One region of the Erwinia pyrifoliae DSM 12163 genome, then DNA from elsewhere that is predicted to be linked to it. Evidence: predicted binding sites of a transcription regulator. Region 1 holds the regulator's gene; each other region holds the start of a gene.

Region 1 (4,782 bases):
GCGCTGACGGTCGGCCATCAAATCGCGGCGGTAAAGCGGGCGTTGAGTGCGCAGCACGCGCGCAATACGGCTGAAATGGTAGTAGCAAAAATGACCGACCGGATTATCCGGATGCTGATGGACTACCTTCTCCAGCGCTTCCAGCGGCTGCTCCATCTCAAAACGTTTGGGGAAGCGGTGATACAGGATATCGTCAGCCAGCTCGCGCAGACGGGCGGCGATACGCTGCGCATTCCAGCGGATCACCGCCTCGGCGTGGCTCAGGCGCACCAGTTTTTGCACGTCTTCCGGCTGATGCAGGCTGACGGCGATGTGCTCCTGCAGGTCAAGCGCCACCTGGAAAGCGCGCGTCAAAGGCTGGTAGTGCTGGTTGCGGTTGGCTGCCAGCATATGAATTTGCTGGTAACAGGTAGTGATGAGGTCGACGGCCTTTTGCTGGCGGGCAAACAGCGGCGGCATGGCGGTTGAGGGATCGTTCAACTGATTTAAATGGCGATACTTTGCCTCGCAGTAGTCAGCCAGCTCGCGATATAGCAGGCTGAGCGTTTCGCGCATCGGCTGCTCTTTCCACAGCCAGAACCAGAACCAGTTAAATACGCCGTACCAGATGGTGCCCAGGATATACAGTAACGGAGGCTGCCACATCGGCACTTTCCCCGCGAGGCTAAGGGTGAAGATGGCGGCAATCAGCGAGGCGGGCATCAGGCGGGCATGCAGCGGGCCGATCTCGCCGGTAACCCCCAGCAGCATCGCCATCAGCAGCAGGATCAGCGGCAGCGGGATCCCCTGGGCGCCGGCATACTGGATAATAAAACTGCTGCCGGCGAACAGGCCTCCGCCCACCATCAGGCGTTTAAAGAAGTGTTTATGCGGCGTATCCAGCCCGGCATTGTTGCAGCAGGCGGGAACCAGTGAGAACAGCAGACCTTTCTGTAAATCTCCCAGCAGCCAGCCAAGTGCAACCGGCAAACACAGCACCAGCGTTTGCCGCAGTGCGTAGTTAACTTCAGGTTGATAAATGATTCTGCGCCACATCAGCCGCACCAAATAGAAAAAGGCGCGACAGAGGCTGGCGCGCCGTGGGTTCAGGGGCGATTAACGCGTGCCGTAAACGACGATGGTTTTACCGTGTGCGGAGATCAGGTTTTGATCTTCCAGCATTTTCAGTATACGACCGACCGTTTCGCGCGAGCAGCCAACAATCTGGCCGATCTCCTGACGGGTGATTTTGATCTGCATCCCGTCCGGGTGCGTCATTGCATCGGGCTGTTTTGCCAGGTTCAGCAGCGTCTGGGCAATGCGTCCGGTCACATCAAGGAAAGCTAAATTACCCACTTTTTCCGAGGTGACCTGCAGGCGACGCGCCATCTGCGAAGACAGGCGCATCAGGATGTCAGGATTGACCTGGATCAGCTGACGGAATTTTTTGTAAGAGATTTCAGCCACTTCACAGGCTACTTTGGCACGTACCCAGGCACTGCGTTCCTGGCCCTCTTCAAAGAGGCCCAGCTCGCCGATAAAATCCCCCTGGTTGAGATAAGAGAGGATCATCTCTTTCCCTTCTTCATCCTTGATTAATACCGCTACTGAACCTTTAACGATGTAGTAAAGGGTTTCCGCCTTCTCACCCTGATGGATCAGCGTGCTTTTGGATGGATATTTGTGAATATGGCAATGGGACAGGAACCATTCGAGAGTAGGGTCTGTTTGCGGTTTGCCGAGAACCATTCGCTGTTATCCTCTGTTGTCATCTGGCCTGAATACATCCGGTTTACCACGCAGCAAGTGCCACGATCCCCTTGCTGCCGCACGTAAATATTGGGGATATACGGGGGGCTGAATCCCTGCCAGGCGTTGACATAGTCAAGCGTTCCGATAGGAAAAGACACGGGTCGCTCCGGGGCAAGCCGTATGCTGTCGTTTCGTTTTCACCAACATCATGATGCAGATGAAATTTACAGCCTCGTTTGTAGCACAGCTTGGGATGGCTGTCTTCTGTTGTCTCGCTTCAGCATAGTCAGAAAAAGAGAGCGTTGCCGTTTAAGTGACTGCGGCGTACTCTGCTGTAACTAAATGAATTGGAGGATGTTGTTATGCAGGCACGGGTTAAATGGGTTGAAGGGATGACGTTTTTGGGAGAATCCTCATCCGGCCATCAGGTGCTGATGGATGGTAATTCGGGCGATAAAGCACCAAGCCCGATGGAAATGGTGCTGATGGCCGTCGGCGGCTGCAGCGCCATAGACGTGGTTTCGATTTTGCAAAAGGGCCGCCACAGCGTGGCTGACTGCGAAGTAAAACTGACCTCAGAACGCCGCGAAGAGGCACCGCGTATCTTCACCCACATCAACCTGCACTTTATGGTCAGCGGAACCGCGCTGGCGGATAACGCGGTAGCGCGTGCGGTCGATCTCTCTGCGGAAAAATACTGCTCGGTGGCGATCATGTTGGGCAAGGGGGTGAAGATAAGTCACAGTTATGAAGTTATCGCACTGGCCTGATCCAGCCCCTTCGCTTAGCGGTGAAAGGAAAGAACGTCAGCCGATTTTCTTTCCTTCAATCAACCGCTTGACCAGCGGCCCCATAATCAGCTCCATCGCCAGCCCCATTTTGCCGCCCGGCACCACCAGGGTTTTGATATGTGAGATAAACGAACCCTGCAACATGGACAGCAGGTAAGGGAAATCGATATCTTCCAGCCCCTGAAAGTGGACAACCACGAAACTCTCATCCAAAGAAGGGATGCCACGGGCGGCAAACGGGTTGGAGGTATCCACGGTCGGAACGCGCTGGAAGTTAATATGGGTGCGTGAAAACTGCGGGGTAATAAAGTTGATGTAATCCTCCATGGATCGCACCACGGAATCCATCACCGCTTCGCGCGAGTGGCCGCGTTCGCTGGTATCGCGCACCAGTTTCTGGATCCACTCAAGGTTGACAATGGGCACCACGCCAACCAGCAGATCCACCTTGTCCGCCACGTTATGCTGCGGGGTGACAACGCCGCCGTGCAACCCCTCATAAAACAGCACGTCGGTCGGTTCCGCCAGCGGCTGCCACGGCGTGAAGGTGCCTGGCACCTGATTCCAGGGTACGGCTTCATCATAAGTATGCAGATACTTACGCGACTTTCCTTTACCGCTGCGACCATATTCGCTAAATGTGCGCTCCAGCAGTCCGAAATCATTTGCTTCCGGGCCAAAATAGCTAACGTGTTTACCCATATCGCGCGCTTTGCGGATTGCCATATCCATCTCCGGGCGGGTAAAGCGGTGAAAGCTGTCTCCTTCTACTTCCGCAGCATGCAGATCCAGCTGCTGGAAAATCTTCCTGAATGCCAGGCTGGTGGTGGTGGTTCCTGCCCCGCTGGAGCCGGTAACGGCGATAACCGGATGTTTAATCGACATGGCGAACAACTCCCTGAAAAAACGGGTGGGGCTGCATTGGTAACATGATTTGTCGATCTGTGTCACCCATGCAGCAGGTACAGCGATAAAATACAGGCAAAATGCGCTTAGCCGTGAAACTGGCCGCGCGGCATAATGTTGACCGACTCGTGCAGTTCAGACCACACCAGCACCACCTCGCCGCTGCTCAGCTGACGGCGAACATCGGCGACTTTCTGTTCCAGCGATCGCTCATGTTCGCCATAATCGGTGCCTTCGCGCAGCACAAAGGATTCAATCAGGTTATCAAGCGTTGCAGAATCGAGTTCTTTCCAGGGAATAATCATCAGTTGTCCAGCCAGGTGGTAAGCCATTGCGGAATGCGTTGCTCCAGCCACATTTGTGGGCTGCGCAGCGTTCCGCCTACAAAACCGACGTGCCCGCCATGCTGCGTCAGCTGATATTCAACGTTTGACGGCAGCAGGGCAGGATCGGGGATCACGTCAGCGGTCATAAAAGGGTCATCCTGTGCGTGAATGATCAGCAGCGGCTTACGCACACCGGGCAGCAGCGGCATGGCGCTGCTACGGCGGTAGTAGTCGCTGGCATCAATAAAGCCATGAGCGCGGGCGGTTATCGCATTATCGAAATCGCGCAGATGGCGCATGGATTCGAGCTGTGCCAGGTCGACGGGCAGCGCGCCTGGCCAGGCGCGCAGTTTACGCCGGGCATTCTGTTTCAGCAGGTTGAGCAGATAACGCTGATAAACGCGGGAAAAGCCCTGTTCCAGCCGCAGGCTACAGGGTTCCAGCATCAGCGGAGCGGAAACTGCCACCCCGGCGTCGAGCAGGCAGTTATCCCCCTGCTTGCCCATCAGGCAGGCCAGCATATTACCGCCCAGCGAGATGCCCACGGCAGCGGTAGGCCCCTGGCCCCATTCAGCGTGCAGCCACTGTAAAAAGTAGCTGGCATCATCGGTTTCGCCAGAGTGATAGATGCGGTTCAGGCGGTTGGGGACGCCGCTACAGCCGCGAAAGTGCATCACCACGCCCAGCCAGCCACGCGCTTTCCACGCCTGCAACAGGCCGTGCGCATAGGGGCTGTGAAAGCTGCCTTCCAGACCGTGGAACAGCACCACGCGCGGCTTATGGCGCGCCCGGGCCGGGTTTTCGCTCCAGGCCAGGTCAACAAAATCACCGTCCGGCAGCGTCAGCCGCTGCCAGTGCGGTTTTAGCGTCACCCGGCGGCGCACCAGGCGCGGCAGAAGGGTTTGCAGATGCGCATTGCTGGCACCCACCATCGGGCGAAATGGGTTTTCAGCCGGGCGATCAAAAATCATCGGGTCAGAGCTTGTCGGATCCATAACGTGCTGTTAGCTTCATCAGGTTGTTTATTA
Region 2 (4,782 bases), 580 kb from region 1:
CTGTGGCTGGGTAAAGTGAAGGGCGACCAGTTTGACCGCCTTAGCCTGCTGCAAGATATTCTGCCGGTCTACCAGCAGGTGCTGGCGGAACTGGCTAAGCGCGATATCGAATGGGTGCAGATTGACGAGCCGGCGCTGGCGCTGGAACTGCCTGCCGAATGGCTGGCTGCCTTTAAACCTGCTTATGACGCGCTTCAGGGGGAGACTAAACTGTTGTTGACCACCTACTTTGACAGCATTGGCCAGAACCTTGATACCATCAGCGCGCTGCCGGTGCAGGGGCTGCATGTTGACCTGGTGCACGGTAAAGATGATATCAGCCTGCTGAACGGCAAAGTGCCGGCAGACTGGCTGCTGTCCGTTGGTGTGATTAACGGCCGTAACGTCTGGCGTGCGGATCTCAGCAGCTGGTTTGAACGCCTGCAGCCGCTGGTTGCACAGCGTAAACAGCTGTGGATTGGTTCTTCCTGCTCACTGCTACACAGCCCGATTGACCTGAGCGTGGAAACCCGCCTGGATGAAGAAGTGAAGAGCTGGTTTGCCTTCGCCCTGCAGAAGTGTTCTGAGCTGGCCCTGTTGAGCAACGCGCTGAACAATAATGACCCGGCTTCACTGGAAGCATGGAGTGCGCCAGTTCGCGCCCGTCAGCACTCTACCCGCGTGCATAATGCCGCCGTAGGCCAGCGCCTGGCGGCGATTTCACCGCAGGACAGTCTGCGTAAGAACAGCTATCAGGTACGTGCTGAAGCTCAGCGTCAGCGCTTCCAGCTACCGGCGTGGCCAACCACCACCATCGGCTCTTTCCCACAAACCACTGAAATTCGTGGGCTGCGCCTCGACTTCAAACAGGGCCGTCTGGACGGCACCCGCTACCGTACCGGCATCGCGGAGCACATCAAGCAGGCTATCGTCGAGCAGGAGCGCTTAGGGCTGGACGTGCTGGTGCACGGCGAAGCGGAGCGTAACGACATGGTGGAATACTTCGGCGAACACCTTGACGGCTTCATCTTTACGCAGAATGGCTGGGTACAGAGCTACGGTTCACGCTGTGTGAAACCACCCGTCATCATCGGTGATGTCAGCCGCCCGGAAGCCATCACCGTTGAATGGGCGAAATATGCTCAGTCACTGACCGACAAGCCGGTAAAAGGCATGCTCACCGGTCCGGTAACCATCCTGTGTTGGTCATTCCCGCGTGAAGATGTGTCGCGTGAAACCATCGCCAAACAGATTGCGCTGGCGCTGCGTGATGAAGTGGAAGACCTGGAAAAAGCGGGCATTGGCATCATTCAGATTGATGAACCTGCTCTGCGTGAAGGGCTGCCGCTGCATCAGTCCGACTGGGCGGCTTATCTGGAGTGGGCGGTAGATGCCTTCCGTCTCAATGCCGCCGTTGCGCAGGACGACACCCAGATCCACACCCACATGTGTTACTGCGAGTTCAACGACATCATGGATTCGATTGCCGCGCTGGATGCGGATGTTATCACCATCGAAACCTCACGTTCTGATATGGAACTGCTGGAGTCGTTTGAAGAGTTCGAGTATCCGAACGAGATCGGTCCGGGCGTTTACGATATTCACTCGCCAAACGTGCCAAGCGTTGAGTGGATGGAAGAACTGCTGCTTAAAGCGGCACAGCGCATCCCTACTGAGCGTCTGTGGGTTAACCCGGACTGTGGCCTGAAAACGCGTGGCTGGACGGAAACTCGCCAGGCGCTGGCAAACATGGTGAAAGCGGCGCAAAACCTGAGAAATGCACAAGAAGCTTAAATATCTGTGTTGTTGTGTTTTGATGTAACGACTATTTGGGGCGCTTAGCGCCCCTTTTTTTATGCTTCCGACGTCACGCCATACTGCCTGAACCATGCCAGCATTCGCTGCCAGCCATCCTTAGCGGACCCGGCCTCATAGCTTGGGCGGTAGTCAGCGTTAAAAGCGTGTCCGGCATCGGGATAGACAATAATCTCGGCGTTGGCATTGGCGGCACGCAGCGCATGGCGCATGGTTTCGACGCTGTCTGGAGGGATGCCATCGTCTTTACCGCCGTAAAGCCCCAACACGGGCGCATCCAGATCCACCGCAACATCCACCGGCTGTTTTGGCTGCTTCATCGTCTTATCCCCCACCAGCTTGCCATACCAAGCAACGGCGGCTTTCAGCTGCGGATTATGCGCGGCATAAAGCCAGGTAATGCGCCCACCCCAGCAAAAACCGGTCACCGCCAAACGGCGTATATCACCGCCGTGGCGTGAAGCCCAGTTAGCCACATGATCGAGGTCGGCCAGCACCTGGCTGTCAGGGATCTTACTCACCAGCTCTTTGAACAACGTGGGGATATCGGTGTAATCAGCGGGATCGCCCTGACGAAAATAGAGTTCGGGTGCGACCGCCAGGTAACCTTCCAGCGCCAGTCGACGACAGATATCGCGAATATGTTCGTGAACGCCAAAAATTTCCTGTACCACCAATACCACCGGCAAAGGGCCGTGTGCATGGCGTGGTTTGGCGTGGAACGCGGGCATATTTTCGCCCTGAGTTGGGATGGAGGTCTCACCACTGAGAATGTCGGCGCTGTCGGTAATAATCGTGCTGGCAGCGGCAGGAACGACCGCCGGCGCGAAGCCTTTGTTGCTCAATTTTTGCGTCATGTTATCTTCGGTTTTCATGGTCATCTCCGTGCAGGCGCTACATGTTGTCAGCTAACTATAGTCAGGAATGCGTTGAGATTAGCGATCGAATCAGAGTAACTCTTTATCACCAGATACAGCTTGTCTACAGCACCAGATGAGCGAAAATGGCCATAACTGATGGTTAAATGGGATTTGGATCACCTTTTAAAGTTCGGATGATGCAATTTTCATTTTGATTAAGGATGTTCGTCACATAGAGTCAGGAGGAATTTTCTTACATTAACATTTTCTCATCATCCGCAGGTTCCGCATCAGGAGTATGAAATGCCACAGTCTGACGTTTTCCATCTCGGCCTCACTAAAGCCGATCTTCAGGGCGCTACCCTGGCCATTGCGCCCGGCGACCCGGAGCGGGTGAAGAAAATTGCTGCGCTGATGGATAATCCGGTTCATCTGGCCTCGCACCGTGAATTTACCAGCTGGCGTGCTGAGATCGCGGGTAAAGCCGTCATAGTGTGCTCAACCGGGATCGGGGGGCCTTCCACCTCCATCGCCGTGGAAGAACTGGCTCAGTTGGGCGTGCGTACCTTTCTGCGCGTCGGCACTACCGGCGCTATCCAGCCGCACATCAACGTGGGCGATGTGCTGGTCACCACCGGTTCAGTCAGGCTGGACGGTGCCAGCCTGCACTTTGCGCCGCTGGAATTTCCGGCGGTGGCGGACTTTACCTGTACTACCGCGCTGGTGGATGCGGCAAAAGCGCAAGGTGCGAGAACGCATATCGGTATCACGGCTTCCTCCGACACCTTCTATCCCGGCCAGGAGCGGTACGATACTTTCTCTGGTCGGGTGGTCAGCCGCTTCCAGAATTCAATGCAGGAGTGGCAACAGATGGGCGTGCTGAACTATGAAATGGAGTCGGCAACGCTGCTGACCATGTGTGCCAGCCAGGGACTGCGCGCCGGCATGGTCGCCGGGGTGATTGTTAACCGAACCCAGCAAGAGATCCCGGATGCGGAAACCATGAAAAGAACCGAGAGTGACGCGGTGAAAATCGTGGTTGAAGCTGCACGCCGTTTGCTGGAATGATCCCTGATGCGGGCCACGTCTGTTTGTGGCCTGCAAATCTCGTTTCCTTGCAATATATCTTCGAGCTGCCCCGCTTTTTTACTGGGATGGGGCGCTCTTCGTTGTATTTTGTCTGGACATTTATACAGTGCGCCTCTATTTTTCCCCTGTCAGGGGTTCAGCAGGAGAATCAGGGTGGATGTCACAATCATGTACGGCGCAGGCTTTGCTCTGGCCGGGATACTGGCAGGCTGGCTGCTTGCCTCGCTACGCTGTCAGCAGCAGCTGGCGAAAGGCGAAACAGAACGGCAGCTGCTGATGCAGTCGGCGGAACAGGCGCAGCATGAACGCCAGCGTTTGCAGCAGCAGCTTGACGGCCATCTGCTGATGCAAAAACAGAATGAGCATGAGCAGCGCCAGCTGCATGGCTCACTGGCGGCGGCCGAGGAAAAACTCCACCACCTTGAACACTGGCGCAGTGAAACCGAGCAGCTGACGCGTGAGCTGCGCACGCAGCTGGAGATTAACAGCGCCCAGGAGGCGGAGCTACGCGAAGTCACCATCCGGCTTGAGGAAACGCGCATGGCTGCCGAGGAGAAACAGCGGCTGCTGGTGAACAGCGAACAACGCCTGAATGCCCAGTTTGAAAATCTGGCGAATCGCATCTTCGAAAATAGCGGACGCCGCGTTGATGAACAAAACCGCCAAAGCCTGCATGGCTTGATCACCCCACTACGCGAACAGCTGGAGGGGTTCCGCCGTCAGGTACAGGACGGATTCGGTCAGGAAGCGCGTGAACGCCATACGCTTGCCCACGAAATTCGCAACCTGCAACAGCTCAATGCCCGGATGGCTCAGGAAGCCATTAACCTGACGAAAGCGCTGAAAGGGGATAACAAAACCCAAGGTAACTGGGGGGAAGTGGTGCTCAGCCGGGTGCTGGAAGCTTCCGGCCTGCGCGAAGGGCATGAATATGAAACTCAGGTCAATATTCAGCTGGAACAGAATGGACGCATGCAGCCCGATGTCATCGTCCGTTTGCCGCAGGGCAAGGATGTGGTTATTGATGCGAAGATGACGC
Region 3 (4,782 bases), 680 kb from region 1:
TCGATCAGCGTTTGCTGATATTTCTTTAATACCATCGCCAGACGCGCAACGGGTTCAGTCACGCTTTGCGCAGCCTGATACCGCTGTAGTTTTTGCTGGTAAACGTCGAACTCAGCCAGCAGGCGCTCAAAATAGTCACGTCTGTTCGCATCGCTGCCGGCCGAGATCACCCGGTCGGCAGTGTGGCGCAGCTGCTGATGAAACGCTGAGAGGTCGGGGTTGATTGGCACGTCAGCAGCACGCAGTCGCTGGTGTGCGATGATTAGCGTCAGCGCCAGCCGGTACTTGTTGATGTCGCCAGGGAAGCTGTTCATCAGCATAAACAACTGTTGGTATAGCGCAGGCAGGTGGTTCTCTTTGCGCCGCACGGTATTGGTGGTCATCGCTGATACGGCGGCATACATAAAGCGATTGAGCAAAATGCGCCCGACGCGCGCCTTAGAGGTATCGCGGATAAGCAGAATAACCAGCAGCGCGACAAAACAGCCGATCGCCTGGCCGAGGGCATTATCCAGAAACGGGCTGACTTCAAACTGCATCGGGTTGTCCAGCGTCAGGATATTGATGGTGCCGACCAGCGCACCTAACGCACCAATTTGACGCCGCTGGATAAGAAGGCCGCTGATAAAGGCGATCAGCCCCAGCGCGATACACAATAGCAGCATACTCTGCTGGGTGTTCGGCATCACCACCATGTAGTAAAGCGACCCCAGCGGGATCGCGACGATCATGCCGTACAGGAAATCTTTAGCGACCATCAACGGGTTAGGCATACGCATGGCCAACGAGGTAATGACGGCCAGTATCACCATCGCACCACTGCCCGATGTCCAGCCGGTCCACAACCAGAACAGTGAACCCACGGCGGTTGCCACGAAAGTACGTATCCCATTCACCAACGCATGCCGGGTTTCCGCCGAACGCATCTTCACTACCGGGTCAACATTCAGCATCTCTTCTTCGCGATGGCCGATACTGCTGTTAGTGTGGATCCCTTTCAGCAGCAGCAGATAACGACTGGCTGCCCCAACCCAACTGCCGATCGTCGTCGGGGTATTTTTAGTGCCGCTGGCGGTGATGACCCGACGCATAGTTTTCATGCGTTGATGGATATCGGCAACGTTTGCCGTCGGCTTTCTGAACAACAGCTGGAACTGGGGCGGAACGTACTCAGGGTGGTTATTCTGGATCAGGAAGGTTTCACAAGCCTGAGTAATGAGCGTCAGCGACAGGGTATTCAGCACCTGCAGGCGCGGATCAATTTTGTGCCAGCGCCCGGCCTCCATCATCAGATGAGTACGCATTCCGTTAAGAGCGGTGGTGCGGCGTACCAGCCCGGCCCAGCATTTATCGACCTCTTCTTTATCAGCATGTTCTACGCACAGCTGCATCAGGCGGTACTGCTCCACCAGCAGTGCATCAATTTCGCGGTCAATATCCTGTTTGATTGAACGCGGTGAAAACAGCATATCGGCGAGGATCGCACAGACAATCCCGATAATGATTTCACTACAGCGCTCCACGGCAAACTGCGGTGCCAGCAGCAATGATCCATTAGCATTCAGGCTGACCACAATAATCAACGCGGTATAGCCAGCCAGTCCGAGAGCATAAGAGTTTTCAACTTTGATCAGCGAAGACACCCACACGCAGACCCCGGCCCAGATGCAACACAACAGCAGCATCACCACGGGCGCCCGGATGGTGGCAATCATAATCACCAGCGCGGCAATACAGCCGATAAAGGTGCCGATGATGCGCAGCATCCCACGGTGGCGCAGAGCGCCTGAGAACGGATCGCCCCCGGCAGCAAACGCAGTACCGCCCGCCACAATCGCGGCGGTCATCACCGCCCAGCGTGGGGTTTCAAGATTGAATTCAAAGCCGACAAACAGCGCCAGCAGAATAGCGAAGGTCAGTTTGACTGGAAAGCGCAGACGATACCACTGCATGATCTGCCCCGCCTTAACCAAACTCGCGCAGACGATGCATCAGCTTCATCAACGGTGGCATGTCTTTATCCTGGCGATCCTGAGCGCCGGTCACGACGACGGTCGCCGTGGTTCCGGCGGGATAGAGATTACCCGGCTGCCTGTCAAGATGAATGCGAACCGGAACACGCTGCGCCAGGCGTACCCACTCCAGATTTGAATCAATGGTCGCCATGCCTTTACTGTCAACGGTGCTGCTACTGTTGGTCACGCCTGCGGCAATACTGTCAACCCAGCCGCGCAGCACCTGATTGCTGCCCAGTGGGGTAATTTCAACACGATAGCCGGGACGAATACCTTCCAGCTTGGTCTCTTCCAGATAGGCCAGCACATAGAATGAGTTCTGTTTTACCAGCGCCACCGAGGTCGATCCACGGGTAATAAATTCGCCGGTATAGACATTCAGGTTGGTTACCCAGCCTGCTGATGGCGCTTTGATCACGGTACGCTCCAGGTCCAGTTTGGCCAGGTCGCGTGAAGCAACCGCCCTGGCCAGCTGGTGTTCCGTAGTCTGGTAATCGTTGTTCGCCTGCTCTATGGCCTCGCGCGACATGGCAGAAACCCCCAGCTGGTTGCGGCGCCCGGCCTCTCGACGTTTCTCACTCATCACCGCCTGGTAATAGGCCACATCGGCCTGTGCTTCATCGAGCGCTTTCTGATAGCGCGGCTGGTCGATAGTAAACAGCACCTGATCTTTCTGCACCAGCTGGTTATCGCGCACGCGCACTTCGGAGATCAGGCCACTGACATCGGGCGCGATCGCTACGACATCGGCGGTAAACCTGGCATCACGCGTCCAGGGTGATTCGGTGTAAAACACCCAGACGCGGAAAATCAGCACCATCGCGACGATCGCCAGCAGCAGCGTAATGGCGGTACGGGAAATTTTTCTTATTAGCGTTTTCACTATGACCTCAGACGAACATTCGGGATACAACGTAGAACAGACAGCAGTAGAGCGCGGTATTAAACAGGGCAGGATGCCACACCAGGTCATAAAGTCCGGTTGGCGTAATCACACGCCGTATCAGCCAGAACAGCATCAGTGACACAATAATTTCAATAAAAATGGGGGGGAATGACATTCCAAAGACGACAACAACCGGAAGTACACTCATCTTTTATCCTTATAGACACGCTACCGGGCTATCTCACCGCTCTTCTTCCGGTTCAGGGAAGTACGCTTGCAGGTGATGATAAACGCTCAGTCAGACGTCGATCCGAACCAGGTTTTTTTAATGCCAGCTTAAAACGGAACCGGCATATAACGGGAGTAGTACAACGAAACGGTAACCCATTCCTGCTATAGTAACGCGGTTGACTATAAGTTATCTACCAAATGTGATCTAAATCACTTTTAAGTCAGAGTGAATCATGGCAAGACTCAAGGGGATGTCCGTTTTTATCAACGTGGTGGAGCCGGGTTCTGTCCGCAATCTGGGGCTAATCCCGGCGGATAAAATCTATTTTCAGCGCTGCTGCAACAGGATGTGGCTAAAGCACAACAGGTGCATTGTGCACTGTCAGCATTCAACAATGGTTGTGACATTAACAGGCTATTGAACTGTGCGAAATTACCGGTTCACAGCACGGTCGAAACCTCTTAACACAGGCTTTCGTTTCACTGAGCGTCAGACCTCAATTAAGGGAGATTTTCAAATGGATATGCGCAATTTTGAACAATGCAGAGTAATGACAAAGTCACCCTCCTGGACTTTGCTTGATGTATTCCGCTGGAAAGTCCTTCCTGAAAAGTTCGGCGGCGGCAGACTCTATGCCAGAGGTTTTAAAGACGCCTGGGTAAAAAAACATAGTTCGCTTATCAGGTTGGCTGCTCTTCGCTATAACCTTCCTCCAGAATTACTCGCTGGAGTCTGCTGGATTGAAGTAGGCGGTGATCCAAATATTATAGATCGTTTTGCTTTTGAAATTCGCGCCATAGACTGGAGCGGACCAGCTTGTATCGACAGTAATTTCACTGTAACCTCTCCACCGGCTAAAACCTCATTCGGATTTGTCAGTATGCAACTGCGTACCGCCGCTAAAACTATGGGTCTCAACGCAGACCAGATGAGCATATCAGAACTCCGTGCACTGTCGCAGTGCCTTGAAAAAGACACCTATAATATCAACCTCGCGGCTATGCATTTACGCCAACTTGCCGACTATGACAAGTTACCAGCTCAGCTCAGTATGGATGATGTAAAAATTATTGGGGCCCGATATAACCGGGGCACCAACCCGAGCCTGGAAAGTATAAAAAAAGATACGCGGTATGGCGATTTTATTGTCAGAAACTGGCAGCACTTTAATATACTGCTCTGGAGATAGGATTATAACCGCATGAAAAAGCTTATCAGGATAATATTTATTATTTTTTATTTACTGTGCATGATAGTCATTTATTTATCTACGATTGATAAATATGGCGTTGTATATGATATGGATCCGACTCTTCCTCAAGGTTCACTCAGTAATAGCAGTAATAATGGAAAAGTTTTTGCCGGACTAATCCTGTTGATTATCTTCATATCCCAGATAGTCTTTTTTTACTTTGAGAGATCCAGAAACTGGAAATGGGCAACAGGGATCATGACAGCACTTGCCTTTTTGTTTTTTTTCATCAGGTAAGGCTCATTTATATTTCTGATAACTTTTGGCAGACTCCAGGTTTACATGCTCATCCCGCGCTGCCGTTCCGGCGTGTGGCCGATAAGCTGCTGCTCTTACCGGCCAAGCTCCCGCTGCCGTTCAGCGGCGGCCTCTTTGGACTTCAGGCACCTTCAAATTT

Evidence for each region. Region 1 encodes CRP, which controls carbon source genes, mostly activating them, when cyclic AMP is high. Its sites were predicted from a motif close to ATGTGANNNNNNTCACAT; they were not measured.
Region 2: the regulator CRP is predicted to act here: its motif matches at 2,819-2,836, upstream of udp (uridine phosphorylase).
Region 3: the regulator CRP is predicted to act here: its motif matches at 3,331-3,348, upstream of aaeX (p-hydroxybenzoic acid efflux pump operon protein AaeX).

What each region holds. Positions count from the first base shown of each region.
Region 1 is NC_017390.1:3,701,242-3,706,023, reverse strand. It holds gene EPYR_RS16925 (YccS/YhfK family putative transporter) at 1-1,035, opposite strand, end outside; gene crp (cAMP-activated global transcriptional regulator CRP) at 1,096-1,728, opposite strand; gene EPYR_RS16915 (OsmC family protein) at 2,094-2,501, shown strand; gene EPYR_RS16910 (phosphoribulokinase) at 2,538-3,407, opposite strand; gene EPYR_RS16905 (YheU family protein) at 3,515-3,733, opposite strand; gene EPYR_RS16900 (hydrolase) at 3,733-4,749, opposite strand.
Region 2 is NC_017390.1:252,430-257,211, forward strand. It holds gene metE (5-methyltetrahydropteroyltriglutamate--homocysteine S-methyltransferase) at 1-1,773, shown strand, start outside; gene EPYR_RS01170 (dienelactone hydrolase family protein) at 1,833-2,669, opposite strand; gene udp (uridine phosphorylase) at 2,958-3,722, shown strand; gene rmuC (DNA recombination protein RmuC) at 3,897-4,782, shown strand, end outside.
Region 3 is NC_017390.1:356,099-360,880, reverse strand. It holds gene aaeB (p-hydroxybenzoic acid efflux pump subunit AaeB) at 1-1,952, opposite strand, end outside; gene aaeA (p-hydroxybenzoic acid efflux pump subunit AaeA) at 1,966-2,898, opposite strand; gene aaeX (p-hydroxybenzoic acid efflux pump operon protein AaeX) at 2,906-3,109, opposite strand; gene EPYR_RS01645 (hypothetical protein) at 3,651-4,322, shown strand; gene EPYR_RS01635 (DUF943 family protein) at 4,668-4,782, shown strand, end outside.